3 regions of the Paenibacillus sp. GL_099_B genome follow, and region 3 is predicted to be linked to each of the others. Evidence: a T-box and tRNA genes for the amino acid it is inferred to sense, from the RefSeq annotation. Region 3 holds a T-box; the other regions hold tRNA genes.
The links. A T-box is a leader RNA that pairs with one kind of tRNA and senses whether it is charged. The one in region 3 lies ahead of ileS (isoleucine--tRNA ligase), so its partner is inferred to be a tRNA-Ile.
Positions count from the first base shown of each region.

Region 1: it encodes a tRNA-Ile, which carries the amino acid that the T-box ahead of ileS (isoleucine--tRNA ligase) is inferred to sense. The anticodon was not compared.
Region 2: it encodes a tRNA-Ile, which carries the amino acid that the T-box ahead of ileS (isoleucine--tRNA ligase) is inferred to sense. The anticodon was not compared.

Region 1 covers NZ_CM174430.1:297,806-301,034, reverse strand. The annotation lists tRNA gene AC3ITG_RS01395 (tRNA-Pro) at 5-78, opposite strand; tRNA gene AC3ITG_RS01390 (tRNA-Leu) at 86-164, opposite strand; tRNA gene AC3ITG_RS01385 (tRNA-Arg) at 179-255, opposite strand; tRNA gene AC3ITG_RS01380 (tRNA-Gly) at 263-337, opposite strand; tRNA gene AC3ITG_RS01375 (tRNA-Leu) at 348-428, opposite strand; tRNA gene AC3ITG_RS01370 (tRNA-Lys) at 435-510, opposite strand; tRNA gene AC3ITG_RS01365 (tRNA-Tyr) at 518-603, opposite strand; tRNA gene AC3ITG_RS01360 (tRNA-Thr) at 613-688, opposite strand; tRNA gene AC3ITG_RS01355 (tRNA-Phe) at 707-782, opposite strand; tRNA gene AC3ITG_RS01350 (tRNA-Asp) at 993-1,070, opposite strand; tRNA gene AC3ITG_RS01345 (tRNA-Met) at 1,098-1,171, opposite strand; tRNA gene AC3ITG_RS01340 (tRNA-Val) at 1,192-1,267, opposite strand; tRNA gene AC3ITG_RS01335 (tRNA-Glu) at 1,392-1,463, opposite strand; tRNA gene AC3ITG_RS01330 (tRNA-Asn) at 1,468-1,543, opposite strand; tRNA gene AC3ITG_RS01325 (tRNA-Ala) at 1,545-1,620, opposite strand; tRNA gene AC3ITG_RS01320 (tRNA-Ile) at 1,649-1,722, opposite strand; rRNA gene rrf (5S ribosomal RNA) at 1,761-1,877, opposite strand; rRNA gene AC3ITG_RS01310 (23S ribosomal RNA) at 1,958-3,229, opposite strand, start outside.
Region 2 covers NZ_CM174430.1:332,067-335,295, forward strand. The annotation lists rRNA gene AC3ITG_RS01565 (23S ribosomal RNA) at 1-1,695, shown strand, start outside; rRNA gene rrf (5S ribosomal RNA) at 1,775-1,891, shown strand; tRNA gene AC3ITG_RS01575 (tRNA-Ile) at 1,949-2,025, shown strand; tRNA gene AC3ITG_RS01580 (tRNA-Ala) at 2,052-2,127, shown strand; tRNA gene AC3ITG_RS01585 (tRNA-Asn) at 2,129-2,204, shown strand; tRNA gene AC3ITG_RS01590 (tRNA-Ser) at 2,209-2,300, shown strand; tRNA gene AC3ITG_RS01595 (tRNA-Glu) at 2,320-2,391, shown strand; tRNA gene AC3ITG_RS01600 (tRNA-Val) at 2,399-2,474, shown strand; tRNA gene AC3ITG_RS01605 (tRNA-Met) at 2,494-2,567, shown strand; tRNA gene AC3ITG_RS01610 (tRNA-Asp) at 2,595-2,672, shown strand; tRNA gene AC3ITG_RS01615 (tRNA-Thr) at 2,701-2,776, shown strand; tRNA gene AC3ITG_RS01620 (tRNA-His) at 2,874-2,949, shown strand; tRNA gene AC3ITG_RS01625 (tRNA-Gln) at 2,961-3,035, shown strand; tRNA gene AC3ITG_RS01630 (tRNA-Lys) at 3,052-3,127, shown strand; tRNA gene AC3ITG_RS01635 (tRNA-Leu) at 3,137-3,223, shown strand.
Region 3 covers NZ_CM174430.1:4,970,780-4,974,008, reverse strand. The annotation lists gene AC3ITG_RS22630 (DivIVA domain-containing protein) at 78-587, shown strand; T-box leader at 646-936, shown strand; gene ileS (isoleucine--tRNA ligase) at 1,357-3,229, shown strand, end outside.

The DNA.
Region 1 (3,229 bases), 2.4 Mb from region 3:
AAAATCGGGATGACACGATTTGAACATGCGACCCCCTGGTCCCAAACCAGGTGCTCTACCAAGCTGAGCTACATCCCGTTATCTATACCGGCGAGAGGACTCGAACCTCCACGGTTTCCCACTCGATTTTGAGTCGAGCGCGTCTGCCATTCCGCCACGCCGGCATATGAAGTTATAATGGCGCGCCCTGAGAGATTCGAACTCCCGGCCTTTTGATTCGTAGTCAAACGCTCTATCCAGCTGAGCTAAGGGCGCAAAATATTGGAGCGGACGACGGGAATCGAACCCGCGACCCTCGCCTTGGCAAGGCGATGCTCTACCGCTGAGCCACGTCCGCTTATAAAGGATGCGCGTGGAGGGACTTGAACCCCCACGTCAAAGACGCTAGATCCTAAGTCTAGTGCGTCTGCCAATTCCGCCACACGCGCATATAATGGTGAGTCATGAAGGGCTCGAACCTTCGACACCCTGATTAAAAGTCAGGTGCTCTACCAACTGAGCTAATGACTCAAAAAACTGGTGGAGGATGATGGATTCGAACCACCGAACCCGTACGGGAGCAGATTTACAGTCTGATGCGTTTGGCCGCTTCGCTAATCCTCCAGGATTACATGGTGCCGGCGAGAGGACTTGAACCCCCAACCTACTGATTACAAGTCAGTTGCTCTACCAGTTGAGCTACACCGGCATATTAAGTTGTGATAAATGGTGGCTCGGGACGGAATCGAACCGCCGACACGAGGATTTTCAGTCCTCTGCTCTACCGACTGAGCTACCGAGCCACAATAAAGTTTAATCTTGATACGTTGCACTTTATCTAAGGCGTTCGGTGCCATATAGCAGATTAAGTGAACAACTTCCTCATGTAAAGATTAAAATGGCGGAACCGACGGGATACTCTCACTTCGTTCGAGACTGCGAAGCTGATGCTCTCGAAGTGAATACTCCGACGAACCCAAAAACGGATTCTCATCCCTGAAGCAAAATCAAGATGGCGGAACCGACGGGATTCGAACCCGCGATCTCCTGCGTGACAGGCAGGCATGTTAGGCCAACTACACCACGGTTCCATATCACTTTCTTCAGAGAAAGTATAATTGCGGGGGCAGGATTTGAACCTGCGGCCTTCGGGTTATGAGCCCGACGAGCTACCGGGCTGCTCCACCCCGCGTCGTTATTCAGAAAATGATATGGTGGAGGCTGAGGGGTTCGAACCCCCGACCCTCTGCTTGTAAGGCAGATGCTCTCCCAGCTGAGCTAAGCCTCCATATATATGACCCGTAGGGGATACTCTCACTTCGTTCGAGACTGCGAAGCCATTGCTAACGAAGTTTATCCTCCGACGAACCTTTGGGATTCTCATCCCTTTTTTAAGCTAATAAATATAGCTATGACCCGTAGGGGATTCGAACCCCTGTTACCTCCGTGAAAGGGAGGTGTCTTAACCCCTTGACCAACGGGCCTTAATGGCTCCCCGAACAGGACTCGAACCTGTGACAACTCGATTAACAGTCGAGTGCTCTACCAACTGAGCTATCAGGGAATGGTGGAGCCAAGCGGGATCGAACCGCTGACCTCCTGCTTGCAAGGCAGGCGCTCTCCCAGCTGAGCTATGGCCCCATACACTTTAGTATATCTGGTATTACTATGGGCCCTGGTGGACTCGAACCACCGGCCTCACCCTTATCAGAGGTGCGCTCTAACCAACTGAGCTAAGGGCCCCTATGAAAAACCGAAAAAAAATACCCCAAAGGGGTTTCGCTTGGCGGCGTCCTACTCTCCCAGGACCCTGCGGTCCAAGTACCATCGGCGCTAGAGGGCTTAACGGTCGTGTTCGGGATGGGTACGTGTGGAACCCCTCCGCCATCGCCACCAAACGCATAGCTTAGCTTACATCTCAGAGTTTATTCTCTGAAAACTAGATCCGAAACGAAATGTGCGATTTACAACTTGCATATTGGATAAGCCCTCGACCGATTAGTACTGGTCAGCTCCATGCATTGCTGCACTTCCACCCCCAGCCTATCTACCTCGTCGTCTTCAAGGGGTCTTACATACTGGGAAATCTCATCTTGAGGGGGGCTTCACGCTTAGATGCTTTCAGCGCTTATCCCTTCCGTACATAGCTACCCAGCGGTGCTCCTGGCGGAACAACTGGTACACCAGCGGTACGTCCATCCCGGTCCTCTCGTACTAAGGACAGCTCCTCTCAAATTTCCTACGCCCACGACAGATAGGGACCGAACTGTCTCACGACGTTCTGAACCCAGCTCGCGTACCGCTTTAATGGGCGAACAGCCCAACCCTTGGGACCTACTTCAGCCCCAGGATGCGATGAGCCGACATCGAGGTGCCAAACCTCCCCGTCGATGTGGACTCTTGGGGGAGATAAGCCTGTTATCCCCAGGGTAGCTTTTATCCGTTGAGCGATGGCCCTTCCATGCGGTACCACCGGATCACTAAGCCCGACTTTCGTCCCTGCTCGACTTGTAGGTCTCGCAGTCAAGCTCCCTTATGCCTTTGCACTCTTCGAATGATTTCCAACCATTCTGAGGGAACCTTTGGGCGCCTCCGTTACTCTTTAGGAGGCGACCGCCCCAGTCAAACTGCCCACCTGACACTGTCCCCGCACCGGATTACGGTACCAGGTTAGAACCTAGATACGATCAGGGTGGTATCCCAACGGTGCCTCCACGCAAGCTGGCGCTCACGTTTCAAAGGCTCCCACCTATCCTGTACAGATCGTACCCAAATTCAATATCAAGCTGCAGTAAAGCTCCATGGGGTCTTTCCGTCTTGTCGCGGGTAACCTGCATCTTCACAGGTATTAAAATTTCACCGGATCTCTCGTTGAGACAGCGCCCAAGTCGTTACGCCATTCGTGCGGGTCAGAATTTACCTGACAAGGAATTTCGCTACCTTAGGACCGTTATAGTTACGGCCGCCGTTTACTGGGGCTTCGGTTCACAGCTTCGGATTGCTCCTAACCGCTCCCCTTAACCTTCCAGCACCGGGCAGGCGTCAGCCCGTATACTTCGCCTTACGGCTTCGCACAGACCTGTGTTTTTGCTAAACAGTCGCTTGGGCCTTTTCACTGCGGCCCCCTCGTGCTATTCACACTACCGGGGCACCCCTTCTCCCGAAGTTACGGGGTCATTTTGCCGAGTTCCTTAACGAGAGTTCTTCCGCGCGCCTTAGAATTCTCTTCTCGCCTACCTGTGTCGGTTTG
Region 2 (3,229 bases), 2.5 Mb from region 3:
GTAGGGGAGCGTTGTATAAGGGTTGAAGGTGTACCGTAAGGAGCGCTGGACATTATACAAGTGAGAATGCCGGTATGAGTAACGAAAAGATCAGTGAGAATCTGATCCGCCGAAAGCCTAAGGGTTCCTGAGGAAGGCTCGTCCGCTCAGGGTAAGTCGGGACCTAAGGCGAGGCCGAAAGGCGTAGTCGAAGGACAACAGGTCGAAATTCCTGTACCACCGTAAGCCGTTATGAGCAATGGGGGGACGCAGCAGGGTAGTGACGCGGACTGATGGATGTCCGTCTAAGCAGTGAGGCTGATGTGTAGGCAAATCCGCACATCGTAAGGCTGGGCTGTGATGGGGAGCGAAAATTATAGTAGCGAAGGTCATGATCTCACACTGCCAAGAAAAGCCTCTAGCCAGGTGATGGTGCCCGTACCGCAAACCGACACAGGTAGGCGAGAAGAGAATTCTAAGGCGCGCGGAAGAACTCTCGTTAAGGAACTCGGCAAAATGACCCCGTAACTTCGGGAGAAGGGGTGCCCCGGTAGTGTGAATAGCACGAGGGGGCCGCAGTGAAAAGGCCCAAGCGACTGTTTAGCAAAAACACAGGTCTGTGCGAAGCCGTAAGGCGAAGTATACGGGCTGACGCCTGCCCGGTGCTGGAAGGTTAAGGGGAGCGGTTAGGAGCAATCCGAAGCTGTGAACCGAAGCCCCAGTAAACGGCGGCCGTAACTATAACGGTCCTAAGGTAGCGAAATTCCTTGTCAGGTAAATTCTGACCCGCACGAATGGCGTAACGACTTGGGCGCTGTCTCAACGAGAGATCCGGTGAAATTTTAATACCTGTGAAGATGCAGGTTACCCGCGACAAGACGGAAAGACCCCATGGAGCTTTACTGCAGCTTGATATTGAATTTGGGTACGATCTGTACAGGATAGGTGGGAGCCTTTGAAACGTGAGCGCCAGCTTGCGTGGAGGCACCGTTGGGATACCACCCTGATCGTATCTAGGTTCTAACCTGGTACCGTAATCCGGTGCGGGGACAGTGTCAGGTGGGCAGTTTGACTGGGGCGGTCGCCTCCTAAAGAGTAACGGAGGCGCCCAAAGGTTCCCTCAGAATGGTTGGAAATCATTCGAAGAGTGCAAAGGCATAAGGGAGCTTGACTGCGAGACCTACAAGTCGAGCAGGGACGAAAGTCGGGCTTAGTGATCCGGTGGTACCGCATGGAAGGGCCATCGCTCAACGGATAAAAGCTACCCTGGGGATAACAGGCTTATCTCCCCCAAGAGTCCACATCGACGGGGAGGTTTGGCACCTCGATGTCGGCTCATCGCATCCTGGGGCTGAAGTAGGTCCCAAGGGTTGGGCTGTTCGCCCATTAAAGCGGTACGCGAGCTGGGTTCAGAACGTCGTGAGACAGTTCGGTCCCTATCTGTCGTGGGCGTAGGAAATTTGAGAGGAGCTGTCCTTAGTACGAGAGGACCGGGATGGACGTACCGCTGGTGTACCAGTTGTTCCGCCAGGAGCACCGCTGGGTAGCTATGTACGGAAGGGATAAGCGCTGAAAGCATCTAAGCGTGAAGCCCCCCTCAAGATGAGATTTCCCAGTATGTAAGACCCCTTGAAGACGACGAGGTAGATAGGCTGGGGGTGGAAGTGCAGCAATGCATGGAGCTGACCAGTACTAATCGGTCGAGGGCTTATCCAATATGCAAGTTATAAATCGCAAATTTCGTTTCGGATCTAGTTTTCAGAGAATGATCTCTGAATGTAAGCTAAGCTATGCGTTTGGTGGCGATGGCGGAGGGGTTCCACACGTACCCATCCCGAACACGACCGTTAAGCCCTCTAGCGCCGATGGTACTTGGACCGCAGGGTCCTGGGAGAGTAGGACGCCGCCAAGCGAATTCCCTTTGGGGTATTTTTTTTGCCCCCCTCGTAAGGAAAAGGGAAATATATTGGGGCCCTTAGCTCAGTTGGTTAGAGCGCACCTCTGATAAGGGTGAGGCCGGTGGTTCGAGTCCACCAGGGCCCACCATATAGTTTTAAACCACAGTGAAACATGGGGCCATAGCTCAGCTGGGAGAGCGCCTGCCTTGCAAGCAGGAGGTCAGCGGTTCGATCCCGCTTGGCTCCACCATTCCCTGATAGCTCAGTTGGTAGAGCACTCGACTGTTAATCGAGTTGTCACAGGTTCGAGCCCTGTTCGGGGAGCCATTCAGGAGAGGTGTCCGAGTTGGTCGAAGGAGCACGATTGGAAATCGTGTAGGCGCCAAAAGCGTCTCGAGGGTTCGAATCCCTCTCTCTCCGCCAGATAGAATTTTGTTACTGTGGCCCGTTGGTCAAGGGGTTAAGACACCTCCCTTTCACGGAGGTAACAGGGGTTCGAATCCCCTACGGGTCATATATATGGAGGCTTAGCTCAGCTGGGAGAGCATCTGCCTTACAAGCAGAGGGTCGGGGGTTCGATCCCCTCAGCCTCCACCATATAGTTTTTAAATAACGACGCGGGGTGGAGCAGCCCGGTAGCTCGTCGGGCTCATAACCCGAAGGCCGCAGGTTCAAATCCTGCCCCCGCAATTATACTTTCTCTGAAGAAAGTGATCTGGAACCGTGGTGTAGTTGGCCTAACATGCCTGCCTGTCACGCAGGAGATCGCGGGTTCGAATCCCGTCGGTTCCGCCATTTTTACTCAAGTAACATTTTACACCGTGCCGGTGTAGCTCAACTGGTAGAGCAACTGACTTGTAATCAGTAGGTTGGGGGTTCAAGTCCTCTCGCCGGCACCATTTATTGCATTTACCTCTGAATTTATAATAGAATGTATATTGTAGTTTCAGATGGGAATACTGAGATACTCTCAGCGAATGTAAGGGATAGCTTATGGCGATCGTGGCGAAGTGGTTAACGCACCGGTTTGTGGATCCGGCATTCGGGGGTTCAATTCCCCTCGATCGCCCCATGTTTTCTTAATGGGGATTAGCCAAGCGGTAAGGCAACGGACTTTGACTCCGTCATGCATAGGTTCAAATCCTATATCCCCAGCCATTTTAGTTTTTAGTTTGAGTCATTAGCTCAGTTGGTAGAGCACCTGACTTTTAATCAGGGTGTCGAAGGTTCGAGCCCTTCATGACTCACCATTATATTTTGCGGTCGTGGCGGAATTGGCAGACGCGCACGGTTCAGGTCCGTGTGGGCTAACCCCCGTGGAGGTTCGAGTCCTCTCGACCGCACCATATATT
Region 3 (3,229 bases):
ATACGGCCCCTTGGGTGGAACCCATATGCTGCAAACCTTCTCAGTCCGGGAAGGAACTTTTACAGGAGGTGGACAGCATGCCATTAACGCCGCTGGACATACACAACAAGGAATTTTCCCGACGCTTGCGCGGGTATGACGAGGATGAGGTCAATGAATTCCTGGATCAAGTCATCAAAGATTACGAAGGCGTCATTCGCGAAAACAAAGAGCTGAGCAATCAGTTGCTGTCCGTTCAGGAGAAGCTTGATCATTTTGCAACGATTGAAGAGACGCTGAGTAAAACGATCATCATTGCGCAGGAAGCTGCGGATGATGTGAAGAACAATGCGAAAAAAGAAGCACAGTTGATCGTGAAGGAAGCCGAGAAAAATGCGGACCGGATCGTAAACGAATCTTTGTCAAAATCACGCAAAATTGCTTTGGAAGTCGAAGAGCTGAAAAAGCAGGCGTCTATCTATCGTGCCCGTTTCCGTACACTTGTGGAAGCACAGCTTGAACTGTTGACTCAGGATGGTTGGGAAGCGCTGGAGAGCCGGGAGCAGGAAGTCCGTGACCGTGAGCGGGAAATGAAGGAAATTTATTAGTCTATCCGCCTGGTTGACTTTTGCCTGTAAAGAGGCTATAACTATATTCATAATGAATAGTGATTCCATGACGGGTTCAGTACGTTATGATCTCATCCCTCAGAGAGTTGGCGTTTGGTGCAAGCCAATGGATGAGTTATAGCCGAATATCTCCCCGGAGAAGTGACGCTGAAGCGGTGAAGGATTGGCCGTGTGTAAGCGAAACCGTGAGCCGAACGTTATATCGGCACCCTGCTGTAGTTAAGCGGGGCATAAGCGCTGTTGATGACAGAGCATACCCAATTATATTGGATGTGGTTTGTGATGAACAGAATTAGGGTGGTAACGCGAGCATAACCTCGTCCCTTTCCAGGGATGAGGTTTTTTTGTGTCCAAAAAAAGCAGCGAACGTACATGAGGCCCGAAGGGACCTCAAGAAGAGAGCCAGCGCCGGAGGAGCGAAGCGTCCGGCACTGGGGTTCGCTAAGGCGAACGTGCATGAGGCCCGAAGGGACCTCAAGGAGAGAGCCAACCGCCGGAGGAGCGAAGCGTCCGGCAACTCCCTTCTCGCGGCAAGGCCCTGCGGCGTTCCCGAAGGGGACAGCCGCAAGAGGGCCGACTCCAACATACACACCCTCGCCAACGCCGCCGCAGTTCCCGCCAAAGACAACCCATTCCGGGTGTCCAGAGGGCGGAGCGCCTATGGGGTCCCCCTTGGTAAGGGGGATTTAGGGGGATTGAAACGCTTTTTGTGGACGGTCCACAATCCATACTTGAAAGGAAGATTATCATGCAACGAGTTGACGTCAAAGAGAAAGCACGTGCCAGAGAACTACGTGTGTTAAACAAATGGAAAACAGAGAATACATTCAAAAGATCCATCGAAAACCGGGAAGGCAAGCCGAACTTCGTATTTTATGAGGGACCGCCTACAGCCAATGGTAAACCACATATCGGTCACGTACTGGGCCGAGTAATCAAGGATTTCGTGGGACGTTATAACACGATGAAGGGTTACCGCGTCGTTCGTAAAGCAGGCTGGGATACACATGGTCTGCCTGTAGAACTGGGTGTTCAGAAAAAGCTGGGTATCTCTCACAAGTGGGAAATTGAAGATTATGGCGTGGAAAAATTCATTAACGAATGTAAAGCTAGCGTGTTCGAATACGAACAACAATGGCGCGATCTGACGGAAGGTATCGGTTACTGGACAGACATGAATAATCCATATATCACACTCGACAACAATTACATCGAAAGTGTGTGGAACATTCTGGCGACGATTCATGAAAAAGGCCTGCTGTACCGTGGTCACCGTGTGAGTCCTTACTGTCCGTCTTGCCAGACTACACTTAGCTCCCATGAGGTAGCGCAAGGGTATAAAGACGTGAAAGACCTCAGTGCTACAGCCAAATTCAAGCTGGAGGACAGCGGCGAATTCGTGCTTGCCTGGACAACGACCCCTTGGACATTGCCTTCACACGTTGCGCTTGCCGTGAACCCTGATATGGACTACTCCCGTGTTCGTCAGGACAACGAAGTGTACATCATGGCGACCAATCTCGTTGAGAAAGTCATGAAGGATGCCAAAGGTGAGTATGAAGTTATCGGTGCCCTGAAAGGTTCTGACCTGGTTGGCAAAACGTATGATCCTCCGTTCAACTACGTGCAGGCTGAGAAAGCAAACATCATCCTGGGCGCAGGGTTTGTAACCGATGCAAGTGGTACAGGGATTGTACACATGGCACCTGCACATGGTGAAGATGACTATCGTGTATGTCGTGAGAATGGCATCAGTTTTGTGAATATGGTGGACCTGGAAGGCAAGTTTGTGCCACAGGTAACTGATTTTGCCGGACGTTTTGTCAAGGATTGCGATATTGATATCGTAAGATACCTGTCGGAAAAAGGACGTTTGTTCAGCAAAGAAAAATATGAGCACAGCTATCCGTTCTGCTGGCGTTGTGATACACCACTTCTGTACTATGCAATGGACAGCTGGTTTATCCAAACAACGGCAATCAAGGATCAGCTGATCGCCAATAACAGTGAAGTAGACTGGTACCCGGGCCACGTTCGTGACGGGCGTTTCGGGAAGTTCCTTGAAGATCTCGTAGACTGGAATATCAGCCGTGACCGTTATTGGGGAACGCCACTGAACATCTGGGTATGTGAAGAGACGGGTGAACAATTCGCACCGCATAGCATCGCTGAACTGCGTGCTCGTGCCATTGGGGACGTGCCTGAGAATCTGGAGCTGCATAAGCCGTATGTAGATGACGTCAAAGTCATGAGCTCTTGTGGCAAATATGAAATGAAACGTACACCGGAAGTGATCGATGTCTGGTTCGACAGCGGCTCCATGCCGTTTGCTCAGCAGCACTATCCATTTGAAAATAAAGAAATCTTCGAACAGCAATATCCGGCAGACATGATCTGTGAAGGAATTGACCAAACACGCGGCTGGTTCTACAGCTTGCTGGCCGTATCTACACTTTTGACAGGCAAAGCGCCTTATAAAGCGGTTATGGCAACAGGCCACGTGCTCGATGAGAACGGACAAAAGATGTCCAAATCGAAAGGTAACGTTATCGATCCTTGGGAAGTTATCGAAGAATACGGTACAGATGCATTCCGCTGGGCTTTGCTGTCTGACAGCGCAC